4 regions of the Neorhizobium sp. LMR1-1-1.1 genome follow, and region 2 is predicted to be linked to each of the others. Evidence: riboswitches for the same ligand, from Rfam matches in the RefSeq annotation. Region 2 holds a riboswitch; each other region holds the start of a gene.
What was found. A riboswitch is a leader RNA that binds a small molecule or an ion and turns the genes downstream of it on or off. The one in region 2 is predicted to bind cobalamin.
Positions count from the first base shown of each region.

Region 1: another riboswitch for cobalamin. It lies ahead of MRBLMR1_RS23845 (energy-coupling factor ABC transporter permease); the one in region 2 lies ahead of MRBLMR1_RS16680 (aromatic ring-hydroxylating oxygenase subunit alpha).
Region 3: another riboswitch for cobalamin. It lies ahead of bluB (5,6-dimethylbenzimidazole synthase); the one in region 2 lies ahead of MRBLMR1_RS16680 (aromatic ring-hydroxylating oxygenase subunit alpha).
Region 4: another riboswitch for cobalamin. It lies ahead of MRBLMR1_RS29005 (CbtB domain-containing protein); the one in region 2 lies ahead of MRBLMR1_RS16680 (aromatic ring-hydroxylating oxygenase subunit alpha).

Region 1 covers NZ_JBEGHE010000047.1:119,157-126,360, forward strand. Annotated here, with positions in the region: gene MRBLMR1_RS23825 (CvpA family protein) at 67-654, opposite strand; gene radA (DNA repair protein RadA) at 769-2,184, opposite strand; gene alr (alanine racemase) at 2,289-3,461, opposite strand; gene MRBLMR1_RS23840 (ClbS/DfsB family four-helix bundle protein) at 3,696-4,220, shown strand; cobalamin riboswitch at 4,307-4,501, shown strand; gene MRBLMR1_RS23845 (energy-coupling factor ABC transporter permease) at 4,536-5,213, shown strand; gene MRBLMR1_RS23850 (replicative DNA helicase) at 5,266-6,768, opposite strand; gene rplI (50S ribosomal protein L9) at 7,077-7,204, opposite strand, start outside.
Region 2 covers NZ_JBEGHE010000025.1:737,966-745,169, reverse strand. Annotated here, with positions in the region: gene MRBLMR1_RS16705 (transporter) at 1-737, shown strand, start outside; gene MRBLMR1_RS16700 (BA14K family protein) at 800-1,273, opposite strand; gene MRBLMR1_RS16695 (BA14K family protein) at 1,445-1,930, opposite strand; gene MRBLMR1_RS16690 (winged helix-turn-helix transcriptional regulator) at 2,026-2,439, opposite strand; gene MRBLMR1_RS16685 (NmrA/HSCARG family protein) at 2,530-3,429, shown strand; gene MRBLMR1_RS16680 (aromatic ring-hydroxylating oxygenase subunit alpha) at 3,480-4,724, opposite strand; cobalamin riboswitch at 4,816-5,048, opposite strand; gene MRBLMR1_RS16675 (DUF6656 family protein) at 5,199-5,807, shown strand; gene MRBLMR1_RS16670 (L-threonylcarbamoyladenylate synthase) at 5,839-6,831, shown strand; gene MRBLMR1_RS16665 (FAD-binding oxidoreductase) at 6,834-7,204, shown strand, end outside.
Region 3 covers NZ_JBEGHE010000001.1:1,436,510-1,443,713, reverse strand. Annotated here, with positions in the region: gene MRBLMR1_RS07000 (NADP-dependent malic enzyme) at 1-397, shown strand, start outside; gene MRBLMR1_RS06995 (hypothetical protein) at 484-1,215, shown strand; gene bluB (5,6-dimethylbenzimidazole synthase) at 1,216-1,902, opposite strand; cobalamin riboswitch at 1,986-2,168, opposite strand; gene MRBLMR1_RS06985 (TolB family protein) at 2,197-3,027, opposite strand; gene MRBLMR1_RS06980 (NAD+ synthase) at 3,047-4,720, opposite strand; gene MRBLMR1_RS06975 (TadE/TadG family type IV pilus assembly protein) at 4,918-5,337, shown strand; gene MRBLMR1_RS06970 (pilus assembly protein TadG-related protein) at 5,337-7,064, shown strand; gene MRBLMR1_RS06965 (winged helix-turn-helix transcriptional regulator) at 7,080-7,204, opposite strand, start outside.
Region 4 covers NZ_JBEGHE010000080.1:162,716-169,919, reverse strand. Annotated here, with positions in the region: gene cobD (threonine-phosphate decarboxylase CobD) at 1-639, opposite strand, end outside; gene cbiB (adenosylcobinamide-phosphate synthase CbiB) at 644-1,609, shown strand; gene MRBLMR1_RS29020 (cobyric acid synthase) at 1,593-3,050, opposite strand; gene cobO (cob(I)yrinic acid a,c-diamide adenosyltransferase) at 3,054-3,668, opposite strand; gene MRBLMR1_RS29010 (CbtA family protein) at 3,665-4,438, opposite strand; gene MRBLMR1_RS29005 (CbtB domain-containing protein) at 4,452-4,628, opposite strand; cobalamin riboswitch at 4,667-4,895, opposite strand; cobalamin riboswitch at 4,955-5,180, shown strand; gene MRBLMR1_RS29000 (DUF1636 domain-containing protein) at 5,285-5,713, shown strand; gene cobW (cobalamin biosynthesis protein CobW) at 5,710-6,759, shown strand; gene cobN (cobaltochelatase subunit CobN) at 6,782-7,204, shown strand, end outside.

The sequences.
Region 1 (7,204 bases), on a different contig from region 2:
CTCTACCTGAATTCAAGTCATACCACAAATGGTGACGAATTGCGTTGCATCAAGCGCAACACAGCGTCAATTATTTGTAGCAGGTGCGTCGCCCACCGGCGGCAGTTCCTGGCCGGGCTGAACATCCGCCGGCGCTTCTTCCTTGCCGGTGATGCGCGCGCGGATCTGCGGCTCGATATCCTCGGGCAATACGGCTTCAAGACGGCCGACAAGCGTATCGAGGAAAGGCTTCGACTTGGCGTCCACCACCCAGGTCGGCTGCGCCTTGACCGGCACCAGCCAGTTCCAGAAGGCCGTTGCGATGACGAGCAGCAGGATGCCGCGGGCAGCGCCGAAAAGGAAGCCGAGCGTGCGGTCGAGCGCGCCGATGCGGCTGTCGATGATGAAATCGGCGATCCGCGACGTGATGAAGGAGATCACGATCAGCGCGATCAGAAAGATCACGCCTGCAGAGGCGGCAATCGCGATACGGTGATCGGACGTGTATTTTTCCGCATAAGGCACAGCCAGCGGATAAAGATAATAGGCGGCGGCAACCGAGCCGGCCCAGCTGGCGATCGACAGCACTTCGCGGGAAAAGCCGCGGACCATGGCAAGCACCGCAGAAAACAGGGTGACGCCGATGACAATACCGTCGAAGATCGTAATGGGCATGTAAACTCTACTCCAGAACCTGCCGTTCCACACCTGCCGGAGGAACCGGCATTTTCGCCCGGCATTCCAGCATTGGGCGCAGTGTCTTACATCAGCCAACTCATTAACGGAAGATCAATCATCTTCTCCGGCATTTTCATGGCCTTTCCCCAGTTTCTTGGCGGATCCGGCAATGCGGGCGACAAGATCGGGAAGGTCCTCGATCATCGTCCAGCGGGCGCTGCCGTTCTTCGGCAGTTCCGCCGAGGTGGCAGGCAGCATGGCACCGGCAAAGCCGAGTTTTTCCGCTTCCTTCAGGCGCTGGGATGTCTGCGACACCGGGCGTACGGCGCCTGAAAGGCTGATTTCGCCGAAGAAAACACAATCGGCAGGCAGGGCTGCGCCGGCGAGCGACGAAACGAGCGCCGATGCAATCGCCATGTCGGCTGCCGGTTCCGAAATGCGGTAACCGCCGGCGACATTGAGATAGACATCGTGCTGGCCGAGCCTGACCCCGCAATGGGCTTCGAGCACGGCAAGGATCATTGCCAGACGCGAACTGTCCCAGCCGACCACGGCGCGGCGCGGCGTGCCGAGCGAAGTGGCTGCCACAAGCGCCTGCACCTCGACCAGAACCGGTCGTGTGCCTTCCATGCCGGCAAAGACGGCGGCACCCGGAGATTTGGCATTGCGCTCGCCGAGAAACAGTTCGGACGGGTTGGAAACATCGCGCAAGCCGTTATCGGACATTTCGAACACGCCGATTTCGTCGGTCGGCCCGAAACGGTTCTTTACCGTTCTAAGGATGCGATAGTGATGGCCGCGATCGCCCTCGAAATAAAGCACGGCATCGACCATGTGCTCGACGACGCGCGGACCGGCGATCTGGCCTTCCTTCGTCACATGGCCGACGAGAACCATGGCGGCACCCGTCTGCTTTGCAAAGCGGATCATCGCCTGCACGCCGGTGCGCACCTGGGTGACGGTGCCGGGGGCCGAATCTGCCGTATCGCTCCACAGCGTCTGGATGGAATCGATGATCACCAGATCGGGGCGCTTGCCTTCGGAAATCGTGGCAAGGATGTCTTCCACATTGGTTTCCGCAGCAAGCAGCACGTCCGAATCCGCCGCACCGAGGCGCTGGGCGCGCAGGCGCACCTGGGCAACCGCCTCTTCGCCCGAGACATAGATGATCCGGTGGCCGCGGCGTGAAAGTGCTGCTGCCGCCTGCATCAGCAGCGTCGATTTGCCGATGCCGGGGTCGCCGCCGATCAGCACCGCAGACCCACGCACGAAACCGCCACCGGTGGCGCGGTCGAGTTCGGAAATGCCGGTAAAGATACGCGGTGCCTGTTCGGTTTCGCCCGACAGCGTGGTCAACGCAACGGCACGGCCCTTCTTCGGTGCCTTGCCGGGACCGCCGCCGATGCCGCCCATCGGGTCTTCCTCGACGATCGTGTTCCACTCGCCGCAGCCGTCGCACTTGCCGGCCCAGCGGCTATGCACCGTGCCGCAGTTCTGGCACACGAATTGGGTTTTGGTTTTTGCCATAGATTTGATCGCCGCCTTCAATATCTCGGATACCCGCAAGAACAAAAGCGGAACCAATGGCCTTTTAAGCGAAACTGGCAGGTGATGACAAGACGGCGGTGATATCAATCGTCCGGATAAATGTAGCGCCGTTCATAACGCAGCCCGAGCGCGGTCAGAAGTTCGTAACCGATCGTGCCGCCGGCGCGTGCGGTGTCGTCGAGTGCGATGTTCGGGCCGAACAGTTCGATATAGTCACCGGTGCGGATTTCGTTTTCGGGTACGTCGGTCACGTCGAAGATCGTCAGATCCATCGTGACCCGGCCGATCACGGGCACGCGCCTGTTGGCGATGAAGCCGAAGGCGCCGGGTGCGCCGCCAGCCCGAAGCGGTACGCCGGAACCGGACAGCGAACGCAGGTAGCCGTCGGCATAACCGGCCGACACAACGGCAAGCCTGCTGTTGCGCGAGAGCTGATGGGTGGCGCCGTAGCTGACGGTCGAACCGGACGGCGCATCGCGGATCTGGATGATGCGTGCTTCCGCCTTTGCCACGGGTTTCAGCGCCTGCATACCGTTGACCGCTTCACCGCCATAGGCGGCAATTCCAGGACGGGTGAGATCGAAATGGTATTCGGGGCCGAGAAAGATGCCGGCGGAAGCAGACAGACTTGTCGGAACGCCTTCGAAAGCCGCCGCAACCCGTTGGAAAGACTCAAGCTGTGATCGGTTGAGCGGCGAGGCTGGCGAATCGCCGCTGTGAAGATGCGACATAACGAGAACGGGTGAGAAACTTGCCGGCCGCGAGACATCCTCGGCAAAGGCGATCGCTTCTTCCGCGGGAAGGCCAAGCCGGTTGAAGCCGGTATCGATATGCAGCGCACAAGGATGGTCGCCATGTTCGGCCGTGGCCGACATCCAGAAGGCCAGCTGTTCTTCGGAGATGATCACCGGGACCAGATCGTTTTCGTAAAACATCCGTTCCTGGCCCGGCCATATGCCGGAAAGCACATAGATGCGGGCATCCGGTGCATAGGTGCGCAAGGTTACGCCTTCCTGCACCGCGGCAACGAAGAAATCCCGTGCGCCGGCTTCATAGAGCGCCGTACCGCAGTCCTCGAGCCCCAGACCATAGGCATCCGCCTTGACGACTGCGGCGGTTGAAGCCCTTCCAGAGCGGCGTGCCATTTCCTTCCAGTTGTCGACGAGTGCGCCGAGATCGACCGTCAATCTCACGGGCGCGATATCGAAATCATCCAGATAGGTTTCGTCGCTGTCAAAATCGGTCTGTTCTGTCATGGCGGTCTCAACTGAATATGCTTTTGAAAATCGGAGTGGCCGATCCTAACCTTTTTGCCGGCTGGAAAAAGGCCGCGGGTAAAGAATAAGGTTCTCCGTACAGGCTTTTGACACCACAATAATTGTGCAGCAATCCTAGGGTCGGTGCCCGGCTGCGACAGCCGGACGGCTTCATATCCCGTGGATAGAGGCGTAGTTTAGACGCTGTATTTGAACAGCATCCGAAGGCACTCCATGGCTGTACCCGGTTCCAGGCAGGAACTTCTTGCGGCGGTCTCCACGACCTTCAACAGGCTTTGGGACGATCTTGCCCGCGTTCCAGGGCCCCGGGCGAGGGAGGCATCCATGCAGGGCCACATGGCAGGCTCGATGATGAGCCCGGCGGATCTCGTCGCATACCTGATCGGCTGGAACGAACTGGTGCTGAAATGGCTAGATCGGGATGACCGGGGTGAGGCGATCGATTTTCCGGAGACCGGGTTCAAGTGGAACGAACTAGGGCCGCTTGCTCAAAAATTCTACGCAGACCATGACGCACTGGACTGGCCCGAGCGGTTGGAACGACTGAGGACGGTGAGGGAGCAGCTGGTCTCGACAATCAGCAACCGGTCAAATGACGAGCTTTACGGCAAAGGCTGGTACGGCAAATGGACCAAGGGGCGCATGATCCAGTTCAACACCGCATCGCCCTATGCCAATGCAAGAGCGCGCATTCGCAAATGGCTGAAGGCCCAGGAGTGCACGCAGCAACACCTATGATCCCGTCTTGCTGCATGCGACCCTATGACAGCGCTAGATCGGTGCGATTTCGGCTGCTGTTGTTTGCTGCCTCTGCGGGAAATTGCTACCTCATTCCCGCACATGGTGCGGCCGACATCCGTTGACCGCATGGGAATAAGGGCAGCATCTGTTGAACCCGACCGCCCCCGCGACTGTGAGCGGCGAGCTTTGCGAAACACCACTGTGGCCTCGCGCCATGGGAAGGTTCGACAAGGCATCGACCCGCGAGTCAGGAGACCGACCGTGTGCATCTTATCAATCAACGACCGTCGGGTGTGACGGACAGGAGCGCACATGCATATCGAACCGGGCCTCGTAGACGGGGCCAAAATCATTCTGAGCTATGCCACTGCAGCAGGGGCGGGACTTTTTACGTTGAAGCTGGTGCGAGACACGATCCGGCAACAGGGGCTTGTCTCCTTGGTCTCGCGCACTGCAGTTACTGCAGCGGCTGTCTTCTCTTTCTTTGAGCTTCTGCCGCATTACGCAGTCGGCGTATCCGAGGTCCATTTCATTCTCGGCTCGACGCTGTTTCTGCTGTTCGGCGCAGCGCCGGCGGCAATCGGGCTGGCGCTCGGTCTGATGATCCAGGGAATGTTCTTCGCGCCGGCAGACCTGCCGCAGTTTGGAATGAACGTCACGACGCTGCTGGTGCCGTTGTTTGCGGTGAAAGCGCTGGCGGATCGTATCATTTCGCCAGGCACGGCCTATGTCGATCTCACCTATAGGCAGGCGCTCCAGCTATCGACCGCCTATCAGGCCGGTGTCGTCGCCTGGGTGGCTTTCTGGGCCTTTTATGGTGCCGGTTTCGCAAGCGAAAATCTTGTGGCGATCGGCACGTTCGGTATTGCCTATATGTCGGTCGTGCTGATCGAGCCGCTGGCGGACCTGGCCGTACTTGCCATCGCCAAGACCCTGAATGCTCTGAACGGTTCAGGCTTCGTTACGCGACGGCTTTACAACGCGGCCTGAGTTAGCCCGCGACTCTCAGCCTCGCCGGTGTACTGCCGGCGAGGCTGTTCGATCACGGTTCTTCGTATTGCGTGAAGCTCGGCTCGGCGAGGTCCGCAAAGCGCGTGAATTCGGACTGGAAGGCGAGCTTGACCGTGCCGGTCGGTCCGTGACGCTGCTTGGCGATGATGACGTCGGCCGTACCCTTGACGCGCTCCATATGTGCTTCCCATTCCGGGTATTTCGGATCGGCCAAGTCGCGGGGCTCCATGTTCTTTACATAATATTCCTCACGGAACACGAAGAGCACGACGTCGGCGTCCTGCTCGATCGAGCCTGATTCGCGAAGGTCGGAAAGCTGCGGGCGTTTGTCTTCACGGCTTTCGACACCGCGCGACAGCTGTGACAGCGCGATGATCGGCACGTTGAGTTCCTTGCCGAGCGCCTTCAGACCCGTGGTGATCTGGGTGATTTCCTGCACGCGGTTTTCACCCGACTTGCCCGAACCGGTCATCAGCTGGATATAGTCGACCACCAGGCAATCGAGGCCGCGCTGGCGCTTCAGGCGGCGGGCGCGCGCCGATAGCTGGGCGATCGAGATACCACCGGTCTGGTCGATAAACAGCGGCACCTTCTGCATCATTTGGCTGCAGGCGACCAGCTTTTCGAAGTCGGCCTCGGTAATGTCACCGCGACGGATCTTTGACGACGAAACTTCCGTCTGCTCGGAGATGATACGGGTGGCGAGCTGTTCCGACGACATTTCGAGCGAGTAGAAGCCGACGACACCGCCATTCTTGGCCTTGAACGAGCCATCGGGGGCGATTTCCTGCTCGTAGGCGGCCGCGATGTTGTAGGCGATATTGGTGGCAAGCGAGGTCTTGCCCATACCGGGGCGTCCTGCGAGCACGATCAAGTCGGAGCGCTGCAAGCCGCCCATCTTGCCGTCGAGCGACATGATGCCGGTAGAAATACCGGAAAGCTGGCCGTCGCGCTCGAATGCCTGCCCCGCCATGTCGATGGCGATCGCCACCGCGTCGTTGAACGATTGGAAACCGCCGTCGTAACGGCCGGTTTCCGCCAGTTCGAAAAGACGGCGTTCGGTATCCTCGATCTGGCTTTGCGGCGGCATGTCGAGCGGCGCATCATAGGCGATGTTGACGACATCTTCGCCAATGGTGATCAGCGCCCGGCGAAGCGCCAGGTCGTAGATCGCCCGACCGTAGTCTTCCGCATTGATGATAGAGACGGCATCGGCGGCAAGACGTGCGAGATACTGCGCAACAGTCAGGTCACCCACCTTGTCATCGGCCGGAAGAAAGGTCTTCAGCGTGATCGGGTTGGCTGTCTTGCCCATACGGATGATGTCGCCGGCAACCTCGTAAATCTTGCGATGCAGCGGTTCGTAGAGATGCGGCGGCTTCAAGAAGTCCGAGACGCGGTAATAGGCGTCGTTGTTGACCAGGATCGCGCCGAGCAGCGCCTGTTCCGCCTCGATATTGTTCGGCGCCTCGCGATAGTGCGGCGCTGCATCCTTGTTGCTGAGCGACCCCATGTTGCGCGGAACTTCGTTCATGATCTTCTACCCGTCCTGTCCGTTCAAGGCCTCGGTTCTAGTGATAACTGGACCGCACCGAAACCGTGCATTTTGCCTTCGGATGTTACCCACAGATATCCACAGCGGGCGTCATTTACGCGAAACAAAAAACGTAATGAAGCGACAAATCCGGTTGACTGTGCCTCATTCGGGCCGACGTCGCAGGAGTGGTGCGAACGGGTCGCGACTCACCGGAGCAAACGCCATCTTACCCGCAAAAAGAGACAAAAAAACGCCCGGCCTTCGTGAGGCCGGGCGCTGTCACAGACGAATCTGCGAGAGGTCTATTATTCTTCGTCGCCGTCGCGGTCAGCTTCCGGATCGAAGAAGTCTTCCGGGCGCAGTGCGTCTTCGTCAACGCCGTAGATGGCGTCAGCGGAGGTGAGGCTTTCGCCCTGTGCCTGACGCTCAGCTT
Region 2 (7,204 bases):
TGATCTACGGCACGCTGATCGACTTCCAGAAGGAGTTTGACAGCGAAACGCGCGATATCGGCTGGCTGCATTTTTTCGTCTCCGACCGCATCATCATCACCACGCGCCTGCAACCGCTGCGCTCCATCGACCGGCTCAAGGCGCAGATGGAAAAGAATGCGGCACGCTTCAAACGGCCGATCGATGTGTTCGAGACTCTGGTTGCCGAATTCCAGCGGACGCTGATCTCACTTGTCATGGAACTGACGGAAGAGCTGAACCTGATCGAGGATTTCGTCTACGACAACGCACCGCGTGACGAACGCCGCAAGCTCGCGCCGGTGCGCCGCACCGTCGTGCGGCTTCACCGGCATTTAAGAACGGTGCTGACCCTGATGCGACGGGCCGCGGCTTCCGACGAGGACGAGATGCCGGATGGTTTCGATGATGCGGCATCACGACTGATCAGCCGTCTGGAAGCGGTCGATCATGATGTCTATGCGCTGCAGGAACGGGCACGGCTGCTGCATGAGGAAATCGATTCCAAGCTTTCGTCGGAAACCAACCGCCACCTTTACATCCTGTCGCTGATGACCGCCTTCCTGTTGCCACCGTCGCTGGTCACCGGCTTTTTCGGGATGAATACGGAAGGCCTGCCATTTGCGCATCTGGAGCATGGCACGCTGTTCGCCTTCGGCGCGATCGGGCTTTCGGTTGCCGCCGCGTGGTGGCTACTAAGGCGGGTCGGCATTCTGTAATGCGCAAATGAAAAACCCGCGCCGAAGCGCGGGCTGATTTATCGTGCCATTTCCCACCCCACTCAGTAGTAGGGCGAATAACAGGTCTGGCGTGGGCCGTTATACGGCTGGAACGAGTTCGAATAGCTATCATAGGACCGGTAGCGGCCCGCACACCATTCATAGTGGCGCGGGTTCAAGCCGCCTCCGCCGCTATAGGCAGGCCGGGGTGCGGGCTCGACATAACGCGGCTGCGAGGCGATCGCTCCACCGATGATCGCGCCGGCGCCGAAGGCTGCAAGCGGATACCAGTAGCCATCATTGTGACGACGATATCCGTCACGGTGATAGCGGTAACCGCGATGACCTCCGTACCAGCCGCGGCGCGGGCCATCGCCACGCCAGCCGCGGTCGCGATTATATTGCACGTTGCTTACGTCGGATACGACCGGCGCATTCGGTGCGGCTGGCAGCGGCAGCGCCTGCGCGGTTCCGAGTGAGCCAGCAAGAACGACGGCTGAAACAGCTGCAACGGCAAATTTCTTGAACAGAGTCATTTCGTACTCTCCATTCCCTTAGTTGAAGAGGTGACGCCTCCCGCGCCACCAACTCACACGATAGCCAACAAACATTCCAACGCTAGGATTTTTATCCTGAATGCATGCTATGCGCGGAAATGTGAAAGCCCGGCCGCGTGAGCGTCCGGGCTTGTTCGTCATGATATCCGCTTACCTGTAAGGCGAAACGCAAGAGCGGCGGACGCCGGCGCTGGCGACATAGGTATTATCCGAAGCGCGATAGGTCCGGTAGCGATTGGCGCACCACTGATAATGGCTGCCCCCCGAAGCACGCGGCTGGTTGGCGATGGCGCCGCCGATAATCGCAGCGGCACCGAATGCTGCTAGCGGGAACCAGTAACCGTTGTGATACCGATAGCCTTGGCGGCGCTCGCGATATCCGCGATGGCCGTTGTAATATCCTTCCCGATAGGCGCGTCGATCATGGCGGTAGTGGCGGCGATCGCGATCATGGCGATAATAGCGGCGATCACGATCGTCGCGACGGTATTGGACCTCGGTCGCCTGGCTGGCGAAGGCCTGCACCGCCATCGGTGCCACCGGCATCACAGGTGCGGCCGAAACCGGAACAAAACTCGTAGCAAGAACGGCCGCCGCCGTTAAGGCGGTGGCAATGCGCATGCGGAATGCGTTCATGGGAATGTTTCCTCGACATATAATCAGCGATTTAGAACGCGAGACATGCCCATTTGTTCCACGCCATATTCCCTGGCAGAGGAATGCCAGATGCCCTATTCGCCGGCTTCGTCGTAAACGCGCCGGTTTTCCTCGATGCGAGAGAAGTTGTCCCTGATCCAGAAATTCAGGGCCTGAAGAGACGCCAGTATGCCGGCCCCCAATTCGGTCAGCTCGTATTCGACGCGCGGCGGCACCTCGGGAAAATAGTGTCGCATGACGAAACCGTCGCGTTCCAGGCCGCGTAGCGTCAGTGTCAGCATGCGCTGCGTGATGCCGTCGATTTCCCTTTTCAGATGCGAAAAACGGAGCCTTCGACCCTCTGCAAGCGAGAGGCGCCAGATGACCTGAACCGTCCACTTGTCACCCAGACGCCCGCATACTCCGTTTGCAGGTTGCGGCAGGAAAGCCTGATCGCGCGTCACCTGCCTTTCGGTTTTGCTCTGACCTGAATTGTCCAAGAGTATCACCCGTGTGCCCGAGGCTGAAAATAGTGCCGTCTTCCGGCTGTGTTTCAACAGTATATATGGAGACCCCGTGTTCACCACGAGGGTTCTGAGATGAAAGAAGACAAACGTCCAATCCTGGTATTCGGCGCCACCGGCCGGCAGGGCGGAGCGGTCGCCGAAGCGCTTTTGAAGGCAAGATGGCCCGTTCGCGCGATTGTGCGAGACATTGCGGCCCCCAAATCCGTCGCCCTTCGTCAGGCGGGTGCCGAACTGGTTGAAGGATCATTTGCCGATCTCGATACATTTCGCGCCGGGATGGACAGTGCCCATGGCGTGTTCAGCGTATTGCCGGCCAACCTGTCAGAGACCGAAGAGGTACGGATAGGGTGCGGGATCGCCGATCTTGCGGCCGAAAGCGGCGTCGCGCATCTCGTCTATTCCTCGGGCGCCAGTTCCGGCGACACACCTACCGGGATCGCCCGTTTCGACGCCAAGCCGCGGATCGAGGCGCATATCCGCCGGCTGCCGGTCACCGCAACCATAATCAGACCGATGATATTCATGGATATGCTGATCAACCCGGCATTCGGCCTTTCAGAAGGCCGGTATACATTCTTCCTCAGGCCGGACCAGTCGATGCAACTGATTGCCGTGGAAGACATCGGGAAATTCGTCGCCGCGATCTTTGCCGATGGCATACGGTTCAGCGGACGGACGATTAAGATCGCGAGCGATACGGTTACAGGGCGCCAGCTGGGGGAAATCTTCAGCGAGGCCGCCGGTCGTCCGGTCATCTATTCCCGCTTTGCCGCTGAAGTCCTGGCCGCCGATAGCGATCTTGGTCAGCTTGCGGCGATCCTGGATAACGGCCCGCTGGCGGATCACGTGGACCTTGCTGCGATGCGCGAGATCAACCCCGAGATCATTTCCTTTCGGGCCTGGCTTGCGACCCAAGGACACCAAGCCTTCGACGCCTTAATCGGGAGTGATCGTACGTCCCACTCAGCGTAAAAACAGGCTCCTCCGCAAACTGACGGCACATTGCGGAGGAGCGCTCAGTATCACGCCACCGCGTAAAGCGTGCTGTCCTTGCCCTGCAGGCGATCGATCATGAAGTTCGAATACCACTCAACGAACTGCATCACACCGCCTTCATGCGCCTCGGAATAAGGGCCGGGTTCATAGGCGGGAGAGCGGATGCCGAAGGCGTTTTCCTCGACGATCTGCCTGTCCTGGTGGTTGGTCATGTTCCATACATGGGTCAGCTGCTCGACATCGTAATCGACGCCTTCCACCGCATCCTTGTGGACCAGCCATGTGGTGGTGACCGCCGTCTCTTCCGGCCCGACGGGGATGACTCGGAAAGAGATCGCGTGGTCGACCAGCATATGGTTCCAGGTGGTGGGATAATGGAACAGAAGCATCGTGCCGATATGGGAAATCGTCACGTCGTCGGAGAGCGACCGTTGAACTGCGGGCCGGCCGTTCATCGTGTAGCTTTCGGCATCCTCGATCAGCGGCATGCGCGCCACGCGGAACTGGCCGTCCGGCGACATGTTGAACGTGCTCGGCAGGCCGGCCGCTTCACAGCGGCTCCAGTGTTCGGAAATGAACGGATCGTCGCCGGCGCCCTGCACACCGGTCGCAGTCGGCGCTTCCGGGTAGGTGCGGCAGAGTTCCGGATGGTTACCGGCGCAGTGATAACACTCGCGATTGTTTTCCCAGACGAGCTTCCAGTTGCCCTTTTCGATGATCGTGTTCTGGGCGGCAACCTTCGTTTCGGGCAGGCGATGCGGCGCCATGTAAGGCTCGACCGTTGCGCGAACCGGAGCAAAATCCGGGGCTTCCTTTGCGAGGCAGATAAAGATGTAGCCGGCAACCACCTGGCAGTGGACGGGTTTCAATCCAAACTGCTTCTTGTCGAAATTATCGCCCATATGACGGGCCGACATCAGCGAGCCGTCATGCTGGTAGGTCCACTGGTGATAGGGACAGACGAGGCGGGTCGCAGAACCCGTTTCCTTGGTGCAGACGCGGTGGCCACGATGGCGGCAGGTATTGTGATAGGCGCGGATATCACCCTCGCGCGTGCGGATGACGAGAACCGGATAGTCGCCAACCTGCAGGGTAAAATACATGCCCGCCTTGTTGATCTGGCAATCGTGGCCGGCAAACAACCAGTCGCGATACCAGATCATCTCAAGATCGAGCTTGTAATAATCGGGATCGATATAAAAGGGCTGTTCCAGGCTGAAACCTTCGCGGCGGTTCTTCAGCTGCCGCAGAACCTGATTGTGAATGTCCATATGCTTCCTCGCAATACAAGCAAGCTTCAGGGCATGGACAAGCCGGCAACAATCAATGCAGCCAATTCCCGTCCCGTGCGCCCTCCGCGACCGGTGTCATCAAGCTCAGGCTGGTTTCCGGGCTGAGGAGTTGTCCCAAAAGGACTGCATGGCACCTTCCCGGTCGGCCGTTCGGCTCTGTCCCAGTGGCCGGGGTCGCCCCCTACCATGCCTTAAACTCCACCACCGTTGCGGGGGCAGCGCCGGATAGATCTCGTCGACCCGCCGGCTTCCCAATTTTCCGCTTCCCCTAGCGAGGCGGCACCTTGAGCTTTGTCATATTTAAGCGGGACGCCGGCCTGTCGCATAGACGACATTGCGACATCGGCCACTGCATTGGCGACGATCGCGCAATAGCATCCGATTGCGGGAGAAACCAACTGTTAAGGTCTTGCTAATAGTGTTCTTGAAAATTCATTGGGAAGAGCCGCCACCATGCCAGGACAGCTCCGTTATTACGAAGTCAACAGGCCCAGGCCCTTGATGATGCCGCCAAGCAGCGGCAATGCCCATACGGAATTCCTGCGAACCGGCAGAATTCCACGCTCCCGCCCTGTCTGGGTTCCCGACGAACGTCGCTATCTCACCCATGACGAAGTGGCTGAAAAGACAGGCAAGAAGCTCGAAACGGCCGGCGAAACCACGCATAAGCGGCTGAACAGCTTTCACCGGTCTATCCACCTGCCGAAGATCATCTTTCACCGCACGTTGGAGGGTAGCCCGCATCTGGGCTATTGCCATGTGACCGCAGCACGTACCTTCTTTTCGCAGGATGCGATGGTCAGCTGGTCATTCTACATCGCCAACTTCTCTTCCGAGATCGGCGGCGACGAGGTGTTTTTCGCCCGAATCAATCCACGGAATTCCCGCATGTATTTCGCCGTCGCGGTGGAAGGCGAAGCAGGCGAACAGGCGCGGATCGACCGGACATGGCGCAAGAACGGGCTTCTGTTCCAGACCAACAGCCCGCGCGAGGCGATGCGCAACGTTCTGATGCTCGGCGCGCCCAGTGCCGCAGTGCGCGAAATCATCAAAAGGCTTTAAAGCACGGGCACTCCGCTGTATTGACAGCGGCATGACAGCCGAAATCATAAACATCACCCATGAGCCCCAGCGCGCCATCAGCGAGGCAAGCCGCGTGCTCAATGACGGTTTTCCCGTCGCCATTCCGACCGAAACGGTCTACGGCCTTGCCGCGGATGCGACGCGCGCCGATGCGATCTCGCACATCTACGAGACCAAGGGGCGTCCGCAGTTCAATCCGCTCATCTGCCATGTCTGCGATATCGAGATGGCCGAGCGGTACGCGGTGTTCGATCCGGCGTCGAGAAAGTTGGCCGAAACCTTCTGGCCCGGTCCGCTGACCATTGTCCTGCCGCTCAGGAAAGACAGCACCATCCATCCGCTGGCAACCGCGGGGCTGGAAACGGTCGGGCTTCGCTGCCCGGAAGGTTTTGCCAACGACCTGATCCGCGATTTCGGCCGGCCGCTTGCGGCACCAAGCGCCAACACGTCCGGCAAGATCAGCCCGACCTCGGCACGCCATGTGATGGACGACCTCGGCGACAAGCTTCAACTGATCATCGACGGCGGCTCTTCGCCAGTCGGCGTCGAGTCGACGATCATCCGCGTCGATCCCGAAACCGGCGCGATCCTGCTTCTGAGGCCCGGTGGTCTTGCGGCCATGCATATCGCCGATGTTGCCGGGCGTGACCTTGAGCGTCGCTCAGGCCCTGCCGCGATCATCGAGGCGCCGGGCATGCTCGCCTCGCATTATGCGCCGGGCGCTACCGTGCGTCTCGACGCGACGGCAATCGAACCGGGCGAAGCGCTGATCCGTTTCGGTGGCCAGCCGGTTGCTGGTGCGGAAAAGGCTGCGATCGATCTCGACCTCAGCCCATCGGCCGACCTTGCGCAGGCGGCGGCCAACCTGTTCGAATACCTGAAGCGCGCGGATGCCAGCGGTGCCTCAAGCATCGCGGTTGCGCCGATCCCGAACGAGGGACTGGGCGAAGCGATCAATGACAGGCTTGGACGGGCAGCCGCACCACGCGACGGAGAGGAATGAAAATGGACAATGCAGCAGGCGAGAGCGCAAAGGCCGGTTCAGAGATGGCTTCGGGACTGATCGACCGTTTTGCCGCGATTGTCGGAGATGCCAATGTGATCCGCGATGCGGCAGGCCTTGCCCCGCATCTGGTGGAGGATCGTGGTCTCTACAAGGGTTCCTCGCCGCTGCTTCTGAAGCCTGCCTCGACGCAAGAGGTCTCGGCGATCCTGAAACTCGCCAGCGAAACCGGCACCGCCATCGTGCCGCAGACCGGCAATACCGGTCTTGTCGGCGGACAGACACCACGCGCCGGCGGCAATGACGTCATCATATCGCTTGCCCGGATGAACCGCATCCGCGACGTCGATCCGGTGGCCAATGTGCTGGTTGC
Region 3 (7,204 bases), on a different contig from region 2:
CTGCCATTCGAATTTCGGTTCCCGCGATTCGGAAAGCGCCCGCAAGATGCGTGCGGCTCTGGAAATCATCCGCAAGGATGCGCCGGAACTCGAAGTCGATGGCGAAATGCAGGGTGGTTCAGCGCTGGACGAGGCGCTGCGCAAGCGCGCCATGCCGAACAGCACACTAACCGGCGAAGCCAATCTTCTGGTCTTCCCGAACCTCGATGCTGCCAGCATTTCGCTCGGTCTCGTGCGGACGATGATGGACGGACTGCATGTCGGTCCGATCCTGCTCGGCACAGCCAAACCGGCGCATATCCTGTCGCAGACCGTAACATCCCGCGGCGTCGTCAACATGGCGGCCCTGGCCGTCGTCGAGGCGTCCCAGGCGGAACCGCTTGCGCTGGTGAAATGACAAGAGATGCGGGAAGCTTCAAGGCAAGCTTCCCGCATGCTCGACATGCCAGGTTGATCCCCGCAGAGCCATGCGACAGGTGAGACATGACATTTTCCAAGCCGCAGATGCTGACATCGCTGATGCTTGCCTCGCTGCTTGCGCCTCAGGCGGCCTTTTCGCGCGATGTCGAGGTCTGCGCCAATCTCTATCGCCGCCTCAACAGCACCCCGCAGATCATCGGCACGAGCAGCAATGTGCGTCGCTACGCTCAGGATCTGAGCGCGCTCAACGCGGATATCCGGCAACTCAGGATCGACATGCGCAGGCAAGGTTGCGGCAGCGGCAGCATCGTGACGCTGGGCGCGCCATCCGAAGGCGATGATGAATGCGGTTACATGCAGGACACGCTGCAACGGCTGGAAGATGAGCGCGCGGCAATCACCGAACAACGCAACAGTACCCGCTCGCTACTGCAGCCATCGGAAGAGCGCGTCGCGATCTTGTCGGCGATCCGCTCCAACAATTGCACGCCCACTGACCTCGATACCCAGACGGAACTTGACGATAAAGAACGCCTGCGGATCCGGGGGCTGGCACTGCCAAGGCCGGGAGAGGAGACGCAGACTGGGCCAAAGGTGGACGATCCGAATTCCAGCATCACCCATCTCGGCAGCGCCTCACCTGCGCCAGCGAGAGAAGCACCCGTCCAGTTCCCGCCGGATCGTCCCTATGATCCCGGCAAAAAGATTCGCTCCGTTGGGCCGCAATTCTTCCCCGAAGAAGACATCGACCTCGCCAATCCGAAATCCAGCGGCCCCCAGCAGCTGCAGCCTTGATTATTTCTGGCCCCAACCGTCCTGAAAGACGAGATCTTCCAGAGGCAGACGCTGGCGCCAGCCCTTTATCGCCAGTTCGGGTTCTCCATACAACTGATCGACATAACCGAGGCACAGCCAGGCTACGATCTCGACGCGGTCCGGAATGCCGAGGAGCGCTCGAACATCTTCATCATGAAAGATACTGACCCAGCCGACGCCGATCCCTTCCGCGCGGGCTGCGAGCCAGAGGTTCTGGATGGCACAGACGGTCGAATAGCTGTCCATGCGGCTGTTGTGTGTGCGCCCCAGAACCACCGGACCGGCACGATCCGGATCGCTGGTGACGCAGATCGACAGCGGCGCCTTTCTGATGCCTTCGAGCTTGAGGCTCCTGTAGGTGCTGCGCTTCTCCTCCGGAAACATCGCCTCAGCTTCCCTGTTGGCGCGCGAAAACGCCTCCCAGGCGGACTGGCGAACCGCCTCGTCACGGATGAGGATAAAGTTCCAGGGCTGCATGAAACCAACCGACGGGGCGGCATGGGCGGCATCCAGTAGTCTGCGCAGCACATCATCCGGGATCGTATCGGAGAGAAACTGGTCACGCACGTCGCGGCGCGTTTCGATGGCGCGATAAACGGCGGCACGCTCGTCATCGGTAAAAGCTTCGGCGGCCACGAGGCCATTGTTCAAATCATCAGGTCGCATCGTCTTTCCCCAACAACGCCTGCGGATTGCTGCCGCCGTCACGGCGTGGCGCAATCCACTCAACCTGCCCGCCGTCCGCGCGGATCGGTCCATCTCGCCAGGCCGGTCTTCTGACTGGGCTTCATCCGCTCATCGCCGCCTTCCCGGAGAAATCCAGTGGCATGAATACGACAAGCGTCAGCCTCACAGCGTTGGGCACGTGTCGGAATTTCACCGGCTTCCCGATTCTCCCATTATGGATGGGCACCTGACGGAGGCTCTTATGCTGACTGAACCCGGCCGAAGCAAGGCCGTTCACGCCGCAGGGAAATAACGCACATAGGCAAATTCATCACCATCCGGTGACCAGTTGGGCGAGTTCATCGTGCCCTGCCCGCCAAAAAGCTCGAACAACGTTTCGACATTGCCCCCATCGGCATCCATAAGCCGAACGCGAACATTCTGATCACGCGGATGATCGAAGATTTCGGCGTCATAGGATACGAAAACGACCTTATCACCCTTGGGTGACGGATGCGGAAACCAGTCTCCATAGCTACTGTCGGTGATGCGTTCGGGAGCGCCGCCGGTCGCCGGAACACGCCAGATCTGCATCAGCCCTGAGCGGCTTGAGTTAAAATAGATCCAACGACCGTCCGGCGAATAATCCGGCCCGTCATTGCGGCCCTCGCCGAAGGTCAGCCGTGTCTCGTTTTTCCCGTCGATACCGATCGTATAGATATCGAAGACCTGATCACGGATACCGCAATAAGCGAACGTCTTTCCGTCCGGCGACCAGCCATGCCAGTAGGATGGCAGGTTTTCTGTGACGAGTTTCGGCGTACCGCCTCTGGCCGGCAGGACATAGATCGCCGACCTACCGAACTCGACCTTGTCGGAGATCGCAATCAGCGCGCCGTCCGGCGAGATGCCATGGTCGTTGTTGCAGAGTGTCGCGAAGTCCGTATCGACCCGGACAGGACCGAAATCACCATTCGGAGACAAACGGTAGATCAGGCCATCTGCATTAAGCATCAGATAGTCACCATCCGGCGACCAGTTGGGCGCTTCGAACAACTCTTCCGTCTGCCAGACAACCCGGCTCTGGCGGGTTCGGACATTGTAGATCTCGATGGAGCTTCGCAGTGCCAAGGGCGCCTCCCTCTTAACGATCCCGGAAACGGTTGGTGATCGGGTAACGGCGATCGCGGCCAAAGTTCTTCTTGGTGATCTTCACGCCCGGAGCCGACTGACGCCGCTTATACTCAGCGAGATAGAGCAGATGCTCGATGCGATGAACGGTTGCGACGTCATGGCCGCGGGCAACGATGTCTTCGGTGCCCATTTCCATTTCAACGAGGCATTCGAGGATATCGTCCAGAACCGGATAGGGCGGCAGCGAATCCTGGTCCTTCTGGTCCGGCCGAAGCTCGGCGGAAGGCGCCTTGGAAATGATGTTTTTCGGGATCACCTCGCCGGACGGGCCGAGAGCGCCTGCCGGCACATTTTCATTGCGCCATTCGGCCAGCGCATAGACCTGCATCTTGTAGAGGTCCTTGATCGGGTTGAAGCCGCCGTTCATGTCGCCATAAAGCGTCGCGTAGCCGACCGACATTTCCGACTTGTTGCCGGTCGTCACAACCATCGAGCCGAACTTGTTGGAGATCGCCATGAGGATAGTGCCGCGCGTACGGCTCTGCAGGTTCTCTTCGGTAATGCCCTGGTCGGTGCCTTCGAACATGTCGGACAGCGACGCCAGGAACCCTTCGACCGGATCGGAAATCGGCACGATATCGTAGCGGCAGCCGAGCGCCTTCGCGCAGTCCGCGGCGTCCTTGAACGAGTCTTCGGACGTGTAGCGATAGGGCAGCATGATGGTGCGCACCCTCTCCTCGCCGAGCGCATCAACGGCGATCGCGGCGCAGACAGCCGAATCGATGCCACCGGAGAGGCCCAGCGCGACCGACTTGAAACCGTTCTTGTTCACATAATCGCGGAAGCCGAGCAGGCAGGCGTGGTAATCGGCCTCTTCCTTTTCGGGAATACGGACCATCGGGCCGGGCTGGCAGCGCCAGCCATCCTCTTCACGTCTCCAGTCGGTGACGACAAAGGCGGTCTCGAATTGCGAAAGCTGAAAGGCCAGCGACTTGTCGGCGTTGAAGGCGAAGCTTGCGCCGTCGAAGACAAGCTCATCCTGGCCACCGAGCTGGTTTGCAAAGATCAGCGGCAGACCGCTTTCGATGACCTGGCGCAAGGCCACCTGATAACGGACATCCAGCTTGCCGCGATAATAGGGCGAACCGTTCGGCACGAGCAGGATTTCCGCACCACTCTCGGCCAGCGTCTCGCAGACGCCCATGTCGTTCCAGATTTCCTCGCAGATCGGAACGCCGATGCGAATCCCTCTGAAATTGTAGGGGCCTGAAATCGATCCTTCGGTAAAGACGCGCTTTTCGTCGAACTCACCGTAGTTCGGCAGATCGATCTTGTCGCGGATAGCGATGATCTTGCCGGCATCGAGCAGCGCGACGGAATTATGCCGTCCGGTCTCGCCCTGGCGCGGGAAGCCGATCAGTACGCCAGGTCCACCATCCGCGGTTTCCGCCGCCAGCGTCTCCACGGCCTTGAGGCAGGCCTTGAGGAAGGAAGGCTTGAGCACCAAGTCTTCCGGCGGATAGCCAGAAATGAAAAGCTCCGTTAGCATCAGCAGATCGGCACCCTCGCGGGCGGCGTCACGGCGAGCCTCGCGGGCGAGGGCAAGATTGCCGGCGACATCGCCGACCGTCGGATTGAGCTGGGCAACAGCGATACGCAAGGTCTTGGGATCGGTCTGGGTCATGACCGAGATTTAATGCGGTGACGCAAATGCCGCAACGGTCTTTGGCGGCAATTTTCCACAAGGATTGCCAGCTTGTACGCGATCGTCGAATCCTGTCGTCACAACTTCAGGTCACTTTACTATATTCAATGCATCTATTTTAGTGATGCCTTAATTGATGATGCCGATAATCCGACAAAAAAGCTCGGAGGAGACGGATGCGTATCCGGCGGTTCATGACCAACAGTTCAGGTGCGGCGGCGGTCGAATTCGCCATCGTCTCACCTCTTTTCTTTATCGCCCTGCTCAGCATGATCGCCTACGGCATCTACCTGTCCGCTGCCCATTCAGTTCAGCAACTGGCGGCAGACGCTGCGCGCACCGCCGTTGCCGGTCTGAGCGATACAGAGCGCAAAACCCTCGCTACCGATTTTATCAATCGCTCGATGATAGACAGCACGCTGCTCGACAAATCAAAGCTGACACTGACCGCACAGGCCGACCCCGGCAATCCGAACCAGTTCACCGTCGCCCTCACCTATGACGCCAGCAACCTGCCGATTTTCAATCTGTTCACCTATGCGATGCCGAGCAACCAGATAAAACGGTTCGCAACGGTTCGCGTCGGAGGCATCTGATGCAACAGATCAAACGATGGTTCGGTGACCGTCGCGGCAACGTCGCCATCACGGCCGCCTTGTCCCTGCCGATCATGATCAGCGCACTGGCACTCGGCGTCGACTATGGCTACCTGACGCTGCAACAGCGCGAGTTGCAGACGACTGCCGACCTTTCGGCAATTTCAGCCGCGGCGAACCCCAGCAGCCCTGAAACCGGGGTCGTGGACTATATGGCCCTTAACAACAAGAACGTCGCCGTCCTGAAGAACGGCCAGTTATTGAACAAGGGGGCACCGGTCGCCTTCAGCCTGGAAACCGTGTTCGACAAGTTCGAGGCTTATGCCGAAGTGATCGCCGGAAAATATCAGGCCGATTCCTCCGTTGCCGTCGGCACCCGATTCCAGTCCGGTGTCGCCCCCTATGACGCGGTCCGCGTCACCGTCTATCAGAAGGGGGGCCTCTTCTTTGGCGGTTCACTGGCGAAGGCGCCTATGCTGAACGCCAGCGGAACGGCCGCGATCGACAAGATGGCGGCATTTTCTGTCGGCTCGCGGCTTGCGAGCCTCAATGGCGGCGTGGTCAACGCCTTGCTCGGCAATCTCCTCGGCACCACCTTGTCGTTGTCGGTTATGGACTATCAATCGCTGGCCAGTGCCAATGTCGACCTGCTCAAGGTCTTTGATCAGCTGGCGATCAAGCTGAACCTGACGGCCGGCACCTATAATGATCTGCTCAACACCGACATTTCTTACGGTACCCTTCTGAATGCCATCGGCCAGACGACGGGAGTGACGCCTGCCGTCGCAGCGACCGTCAAGTCGCTGGAGAAGACGCTCGGCACCACCAAACTTACCGTCAAGCTAAAGGACATCATGGATATCGGTCCGCTCGGATCCCGGCTGATCGGCAAGAGCGATGGCCTGGCGGTTCAGACCGACATATTCAACGTTATCAGCGCCACGGCAAACGCCGCAAACGGCGGCACCAACCAGATCGATCTCGATCTCGGCGCTACAATTCCCGGCCTCGGCGGCCTGACCTTGTCGGTTGCGATCGGCGAGCCGCCGGTCGGATCCAAGGCTTTGGGAATAGGCCGGACCGGCTCGATCGTAAGAACTGCCCAGACCCGCATCTCGCTGACGACCACGGTCGACGGCATTACCGGCCTGCTGGGCATCAGGATCAAGGTGCCGCTTTATCTCGAAGTCGCGCATGCGGAAGGTCGCATGGCGTCGATCAGTTGCCCCAGCGGATCGACAGGCGCGACGGTGAATGTCGAGGCGGTTCCCGGAGTGCTGGAACTGTCGCTCGGCGATGTGGACAAATCCGCCTTCGCCAATTTCGGCAAGGACCCGCGAGTGACCAAGACCAAGATGGTTGCTACACCTGCACTAAACCTGACGGCGCTTGCCTATGCCAACGCAACGAATGTCAACGCAACGCAGCTGTCTTTCTCTCCGTCTGACATATCGAGTCAGAAGATAAAACAGGCATCGACGAAAAATTCCGTCTCTACGCTTGTGGATTCGTTGCTCAAGAACCTGCAGCTCGAAGTCGAAATCCTGGGACTGAGGGTCGAGGTGCCATCCGCATTGCTCGGTGGCCTCGCAGATACGTTGAGGCTGCTGACCACGCCACTCGATCAGGTTCTCTACAGCGTGTTGTCCACCATCGGCGTCAAGGTCGGGGAAGTCGACGTGCGGGTCGGTGGTGCCTCATGCCGCAACCCGGTCCTCGTCCAGTAGGTCAGTCGCTGAACCTTATCCCAATTCGCTTGCGTCATATTTCGCACGTGCAGCCTTTACGGCAGCGTGGTTTTCTCCGGCCCAGGCGAGCACTTTCGATAAGGGCGCAAACAACGAATGGCCGAGGTCGGTCATGCGAT
Region 4 (7,204 bases), on a different contig from region 2:
GAGGCCGGCCATGCCGTAAAATTTCCCGAATGAACGCAAGACCAGAAGGCCACCGCTTTCGACCATTTCCGCAACGCTTTTGGCCTCGGACACGTCCGAAAAGGCTTCATCAACGACAAGCAGTCCACCTTTGGCCCGCATGGCGTCGGCAAGCGACAGCAGATCCGCCCTCGGCACGACGCGACCGGTCGGATTGTTGGGATTGACGATGACCGCAAGATCGGCCGCTGCGAGCTGATTGATGTCATCGGTTTCGGTGACCTCGAATCCGGCCAGTTTTGCTGCGCGGGCATGTTCGGCATAGGTGGGAGACAGAATTGCTGCCTTGCGCCCATCGATCAGCGAGGCGACGATCGGCAGCAGGATCTGCGTGCCTGGCCCTGCCGCGACATGGGCCGCGGACAGCGCGCCATAGGTTTTAGCTGCGATCGCTTTCAACTCATCAAGCGATGCCGGTTCCGGCAGCCGTGCAAAAACATTGCTAGGGATCGGCGAATGCGGATAGGAATGCGGATTGATACCGGTCGAAAGATCAATCCATGGCTCAGGCGCCTGAGGAAACAGCGCGCGTGCCCTGGCCAGATTGCCGCCGTGCTGGATCGGATCGCCAACGACATCTTTATCCTTTGGGTTTGCCACAGCAATGTTCCTTCTTGCATTCCTCGCGCTGATCTTGGAGCGCTTTACCGGCTACCCGGATTGGCTGTTCAGGCTGATCGGCCATCCCGTCACGTGGATCGGCCGGCTGATATCGCAACTCGACACCCGATGGAACCGCGAGGCGGATGACTTTGCCACGCGAAAACGCATGGGGATCCAGGCACTCGCCGTTCTGATGGCGATTGTCATTCTTGTCTCTGCGGTCCTGCAGGATGTGCTGCTTGTTATCCCGCTGGGTCCGATCCTGCTCATTCTTGTCGCTGCGAGCCTCCCGGCCCAGAAGAGTCTCGAGCGGCATGTGCGCGATGTCGCTTCCTCGCTCAAGCACCATGGCTTGCCGGCGGGACGGGCGGCCGTCTCCAGAATTGTCGGCCGCGATGTCGAACAATTGGACGAAGCGGCAGTTTGCCGGGCGGCGATCGAAAGCCTCGCCGAGAATTTTTCCGATGGCGTGGTCGCGCCGGCCTTCTGGATGGGGATCGGCGGCCTGCCCGCCGGTGCGGCATACAAGGCAGCCAATACCGCCGACAGCATGATCGGCCACCGCTCGCCGCGCCACGAAGCTTTCGGCTGGGCGGCCGCCCGTTTCGACGACCTCGTCAACCTGCCTGCCTCGCGCCTCACGGCAGCGCTTTTCGTGGTTGCCGCGCTTTTTGTTCGCGATGCCTCGCCAAGCAATGCCATCAGGGCGATCCGCCGCGATGCCAAGAACCATCGATCGCCCAATGCCGGCTGGCCTGAAGCTGCGATGGCAGGTGCCTTGGGAATAGCGCTTGCCGGCCCGCGCAGTTATGGCGGCGAGATGATCGAGGCGAGCTATATGGGCGAAGGCGGCCGCAGCGAACTGGTCTATGAGGATATCTACGACGCGCTGAAGATCGCCCGCATTGCCGACATGCTGCTGATCGGCCTTTTCGGCGTCCTGGCGGTCCTCATGTGGCAAGTCTGAGCAACCCGCTGAGATCGAGATACCGTTCCATATGGGCGGCGAGACGATCGAGAATGGCATCGACATTCGCCTCGTAATCGAGGCCTGAAGACGAACCGCCAAGACGGGTGAGCCAGGCTGACCGCTGCCTGTCGTCGGAAAACAACCCGTGGACGTAAGTGCCGACGACCCGGCCATCCGCGGAGGATGCCCCTTCCGCTTGACCACCGATCGTCGAGAACGGCCGGGCACAATCCGCGCCGGCTGTGCGACCGATATGCATTTCGTAGCCGGCAAAGGAAACACCATCGAAACTAGAACCCGAAACTGCTTCAAGCCGCTTGGCGCCGGAAAGAACGGTTTCGACATTGAGCAGGCCGAGTCCATCGACTGAGCCGGGTGGACCTTCAGTCCCTTCCGGATCGGAAAGCCGTTTGCCGAGCATCTGATAACCGCCGCACAAACCGAGCACCCGCCCGCCGCGGCGATGATGGGCGGCGATATCTACATCGAACCCGGCTTGGCGCAACGCCGCAAGATCCGAAATCGTAGCCTTGGAGCCGACCAGCAGCACGAGATCGCAATCACCGGGAATGGCTTCGCCGCGACGGACGCGGATCAGTTCCACATCCTGCTCGGCTTCCAGCGGGTCGAGATCGTCGAAATTGGAAATATGCGGTAGGATCGGCACCGCGATTCGAATTTTCGCGCCCGGCTTGCGAGCAAAGGACTGGGAAAGGCCCAGCGCATCTTCGGCCGGCAAAAGTGCCGCATCGGCAAAATGCGGCAGGAGCCCGATCGATTGCCAGCCCGTGAATCGGGCAATCAGATCCATGCCTTCGGCAAACAGCGCCGGATCGCCACGAAACCGGTTGACGATGAAACCGCGGATCATCGCCGCATCATCGGCATCGATGACCAGCTTGGTGCCGGCAATACTGGCGATGACGCCGCCGCGATCGATATCGCCGATCAGCACCACCGGCACATCGGCCGCGCGGGCAAAACCCATATTGGCGATATCGTTCTGGCGCAGGTTGATTTCCGAAGCGCTGCCGGCTCCCTCGACCAAAACCAGATCAGCCTTGGCGCGCAGGATCTCGAAGCTTTCGAGCACGCGCGAAAGCAGTCGGGGCTTCAGGTGCTGATATTCGGATGCCTTGGCATTACCCTCGACACGCCCCTGCACCACGACCTGAGAGCCGATATCGCTCTGCGGTTTCAGAAGCACCGGGTTCATATGCACGCTGAGCGGCATGCCGGCCGCGCGCGCCTGCAGCGCCTGCGCCCGGCCGATTTCGCCGCCATCCGCGGTGACCGCAGCATTGTTCGACATGTTCTGCGGCTTGAACGGCGCGACGCTCAGGCCGCGCAAAGTGAAGGCGCGGGCAAGGCCGGCCACGACCAGCGACTTGCCCACGTCGGAGCCCGTTCCCTGGAACATCAGCGAGCGAGCGACCATGATCTAGAACTCGATGCCGGCCTGGGCTTTGACACCCGCCTTGAAGTGATGTTTGACCAGAGACATCTCCGTCACCAGATCAGCCGCCTCTATCAAGGCCGGTTTCGCGTTGCGGCCGGTGACGACAACATGCAGGTCAGGGCGTCTGGCCTGGAAGGCGGCGACGACCTTTTCCAGATCAAGATAGTCGTAGCGAAGTGCGATATTGAGTTCATCGAGGATGACCAGCCCGATCGTCTCGTCCGCCATCAACTTGAGTGCCTTCTCCCAGGCCTTGTTCGCGGCCGCGATATCGCGTTTGAGGTCCTGGGTTTCCCAGGTGAACCCCTCGCCCATCGTATGCCAGACGACGCGATCGCCGAACACGGCAAGCGCCGGCTGTTCGCCGGTCGACCATGCGCCCTTGATGAACTGCACGATACCGACACGACGGTTGTTGCCGAGCATGCGTAGCGCAAGCCCGAAGGCCGCCGTCGACTTGCCCTTGCCGGGACCGGTATGGACGATGAGAAGACCCTTTTCCAGGGTCTTCTCGGCGACTTCTGCATCCTGAACCGCCTTGCGGTTCGCCATCTTGGCGCGATGACGCTCCTCGGCGGTTTCATCGATATTTTTCAACGCGCTGCAAGCTCCCTTTCGGTTACCGGAGAAACTTGTTCTCCGCTGCGGAACTTCTGCCTTAGCACAGCAGCGGCAACACCGAGAACCGCCCAGAAGATCAGATTTGTGGCATAAACGGCGTTGACGAACCGGGCATGGAGTTCGACAGGCACCGCCGTTTCATGGCTTGGCGGAAGCGGCGCGCCAACCAGATGCGGCGCAACGAGAAGCACGATCGCCAGAGCCGCCAGCAAGGCGGAACGGGTATAGGCAAGAAGACCGAGGCCGGCAGCGGTGCAGATAGCGGTCGAGACCCACCAGAGCTGACGCGGACCGAGTTCGGCGGCAGGCATGCCCGGAAGTTCCGGTGGCAGGCCGAGACCCGGCGCAAGGCTGACGGTGAGGAAGCCGGCAATGCCGAACATCAAACCGCCGCGCCAGCCGCCAAAGCCGCCGAGCGCTTCGGCAAATGCTATTGCGACGAGCGCAAAACCGATGGCGGCGAGCACATCGGCCGAAGCGGTATAGATGAAACGCTCGAAACCATCGGCAGGCGCCCACGCTTCTTCGTCATGATGGTGATCGGCGGCAGCTGGTTGGGCCGCACCGATGGCAGGCGCTGCGTCATGCGAATGGCTGTGTCCGGCCTCTTCGCCACCGGCATTTTCAAAAGTTTCCGCCTGCAGGATCAGCGGCACGGTGGAAAAACTCTGCATCACGGTCATCAGCAGGCCGGACAATAACCCGGCGACCACCGCCGCAAGGACGATGTTACGAAACAACGACATTTTGAAATTCCTCTTAGTGGCAGGGGAAGGCCAGCGAATGGCGCGTATCGTGAGCGGCGTTATGTACGACTTCCAGATGCGAAAAGCCGACGAAACCGACCATGAACAGGCCAAGAAGGGCCGACATGCCGAGAGGAATGATTTTTGATGCGGAAACGCTGGCTGCGGCTGCAGCAGAATTCGTAACCATGGACTTCGTCTTTCTGCCCTCCACCCGAGGGCTGTTACCATTGCCGAATGTCTCTGGCAGGTCTCCTGGCTCGCGGATCGGGCGCCTTCACCCGCCTTCCCAGTTCAATCCGTAAAGGGATTGCTCCAGTGGCTTGACGACCGGATGGCCGTTTTGGGCAAAGGCTTTCCGCTTACAGTTGCGGGGGCAGCCGCGGGTTTGACGAAAGATCGTCGCACCGCATTCCCTTGAGTAACCCTTCCGGGCACCAAAGACAGATCCACTATAGTCAATTCGGTTCTATCGGCAATCGCCTTTGCGACATTGACAGTTTGACCGCGGAACGCTTACTTGAGCGCCACGACGGTCCCTTGCCGGCAACGGCAGGGGCTAAGAGAGAATGCGGTGCGGACCGATAAAACGTCCAATGCCGCGGCTGCCCCCGCAACTGTGTGCGGCGAGCCATCACGCCAGAGACGCCACTGGAGAGGTCCGGCCATGGACCCTTCTGGGAAGGCAGGCGGATGGTGACGACCCGCGAGCCAGGAGACCTGCCGTTTGAAAATCGTGCTTTTCCGGGCGGGGTGCTCCGGCAAAGGCTTCAATCATCGCTGCAGGATGGCTTGGCTTTCCTGTTCCGCACCCCGACTTGAGTAACCCGGCGGTAGTGCGGCCTGATGACAGATGATGCGCGAAAAGACGAAACCGGAACGACCGTCGGCGGCAATGCCGGCAACGTCGACGTGACGATCTTCGTCTGCACCAATTGCCGCGAGGCGACGGACAGCGAGGCCCGCCCCGGTATCGGCCTGATCGAAGCGCTGAAACTGGCAGCTGAGGGCAAGCCCCTTACCGTCAAGCCGGTCACCTGCCTTGCCAATTGCGATAAGAGCCCGAGTGCGGCCTTCAACCACCGTTCCGGCTGGTCCTATGTCTTTGGCCACCTCTCCACCGAAAATGCCGACGACATCGTCACCGGCGCGATGATGCTGGCCGAAGACGAGCGCGGTTTCCTGCCCCTTCGCGGCCGCCCGATGTGCCTTCGTGGAAAAGGCATGACGGCCCGTATCCCACCCTTTCATCACCACGAGGACATGCCTTCATGAGCGAAAACTTCGCCCCTAAGTTCGATAAGGTTCCCTGCACCGTCGTTACCGGCTTTCTCGGCGCCGGCAAGACCACGCTGATCCGCAACCTGATCGAAAAGCTGGACGGCAAGCGGCTGGCGATCATCGTCAACGAATTCGGCGATGTCGGCATCGATGGCGAGGTGCTGAAAGGCTGCGGCATCGAGAGCTGCCCGAACGACAACATCATCGAACTGGCCAATGGCTGTATCTGCTGCACGGTGGCAGACGATTTCGTGCCGGCGATCGACCAGATTCTCGCCCGCGAGCCGCGCGTTGACCATATCCTGATCGAGACTTCCGGTCTTGCTCTGCCGAAGCCGCTCGTACAGGCGTTTCAGTGGCCGGCCGTGAAGGCGCGTGTGACAGTAGATGCCGTGATTGCGGTCGTTGATGGTGTAGCACTGGCCGAAGGCCGCGTTGCCGATGACCACGATGCGCTCGAAGCCCAGCGCCAGACCGATAGCTCGATCGATCATGACGATCCGGTCGAAGAAGTGTTCGAGGACCAAGTCGCCTGTGCCGACATGATCGTGCTGACCAAGACCGACCTTCTCGATCAGGCTTCGCTTGCAGCCGCCAAGGGCCGAGTTCAGGCGCATCTGCCGCGTGCCGTGAGAATCGTACCGGCTGCAAATGGTGCGGTTGATCCCAGCGTTCTGATCGGCCTTGGCCTTGCCGTCGAGGACGATATCGAGAACCGCAAGACCCATCATGACGACGAACTCGACCACGACCACGACGATTTCGACAGTTTCGTTATTGATCTGGCCTCGGTAACCGACCCCGAAGCGCTGGCTGCCCGTATTTCGGCGACCGCGGAAGCGGAAAACGTGCTGCGCATAAAGGGCTTTGTCGACGTCGCGAACAAGCCGATGCGCCTGCAGGTTCAGGCGGTAGGATCGCGCGTGAACCACTATTTCGACCGCGCCTGGGCACCTGGCGAAAACCGCCAGAGCCGCCTCGTCGTGATCGGCGAAAAAGGCATCGACCGCGCCGCGATCGAAAAAATGCTGGCGGCATAAGAGCCACCGGCCGAGGAAAAGGATGCACATACTCGCCACCACATCGTCGTCGCTCGACGACCTTATAGAACCGGTAGACCTCAACCAGTCACCGGCCGATGTGGTGGTTCTGTCCTTTTCCGGCAGCGATCTGAACGGGATTGCGGCGGCTTGGGAGGCGGTTGACCGTGGCGCGTGGAATACGGCTGAGGCTCGTGGCCTTGATACCCCCCTCTTGCCTGCCAGCCATCTCCCCCAGAAGGGGGGAGATCAGCAAGACGTAGCAACACCGCTAAATCCTCAACAATTGAATAGGGCGGAACCTCGCCGCGAGTCGATCTCCCCTCCTGCGAGGGAGATGCCCGGTAGGGCAGAGGGGGGTAAAGCCTCGGGCAACACCAACAGCCCGTCGCTCGCCCTCACCAACCTCTCCGACCTGCGCCATCCGATGTCCGTCGACCTGTGG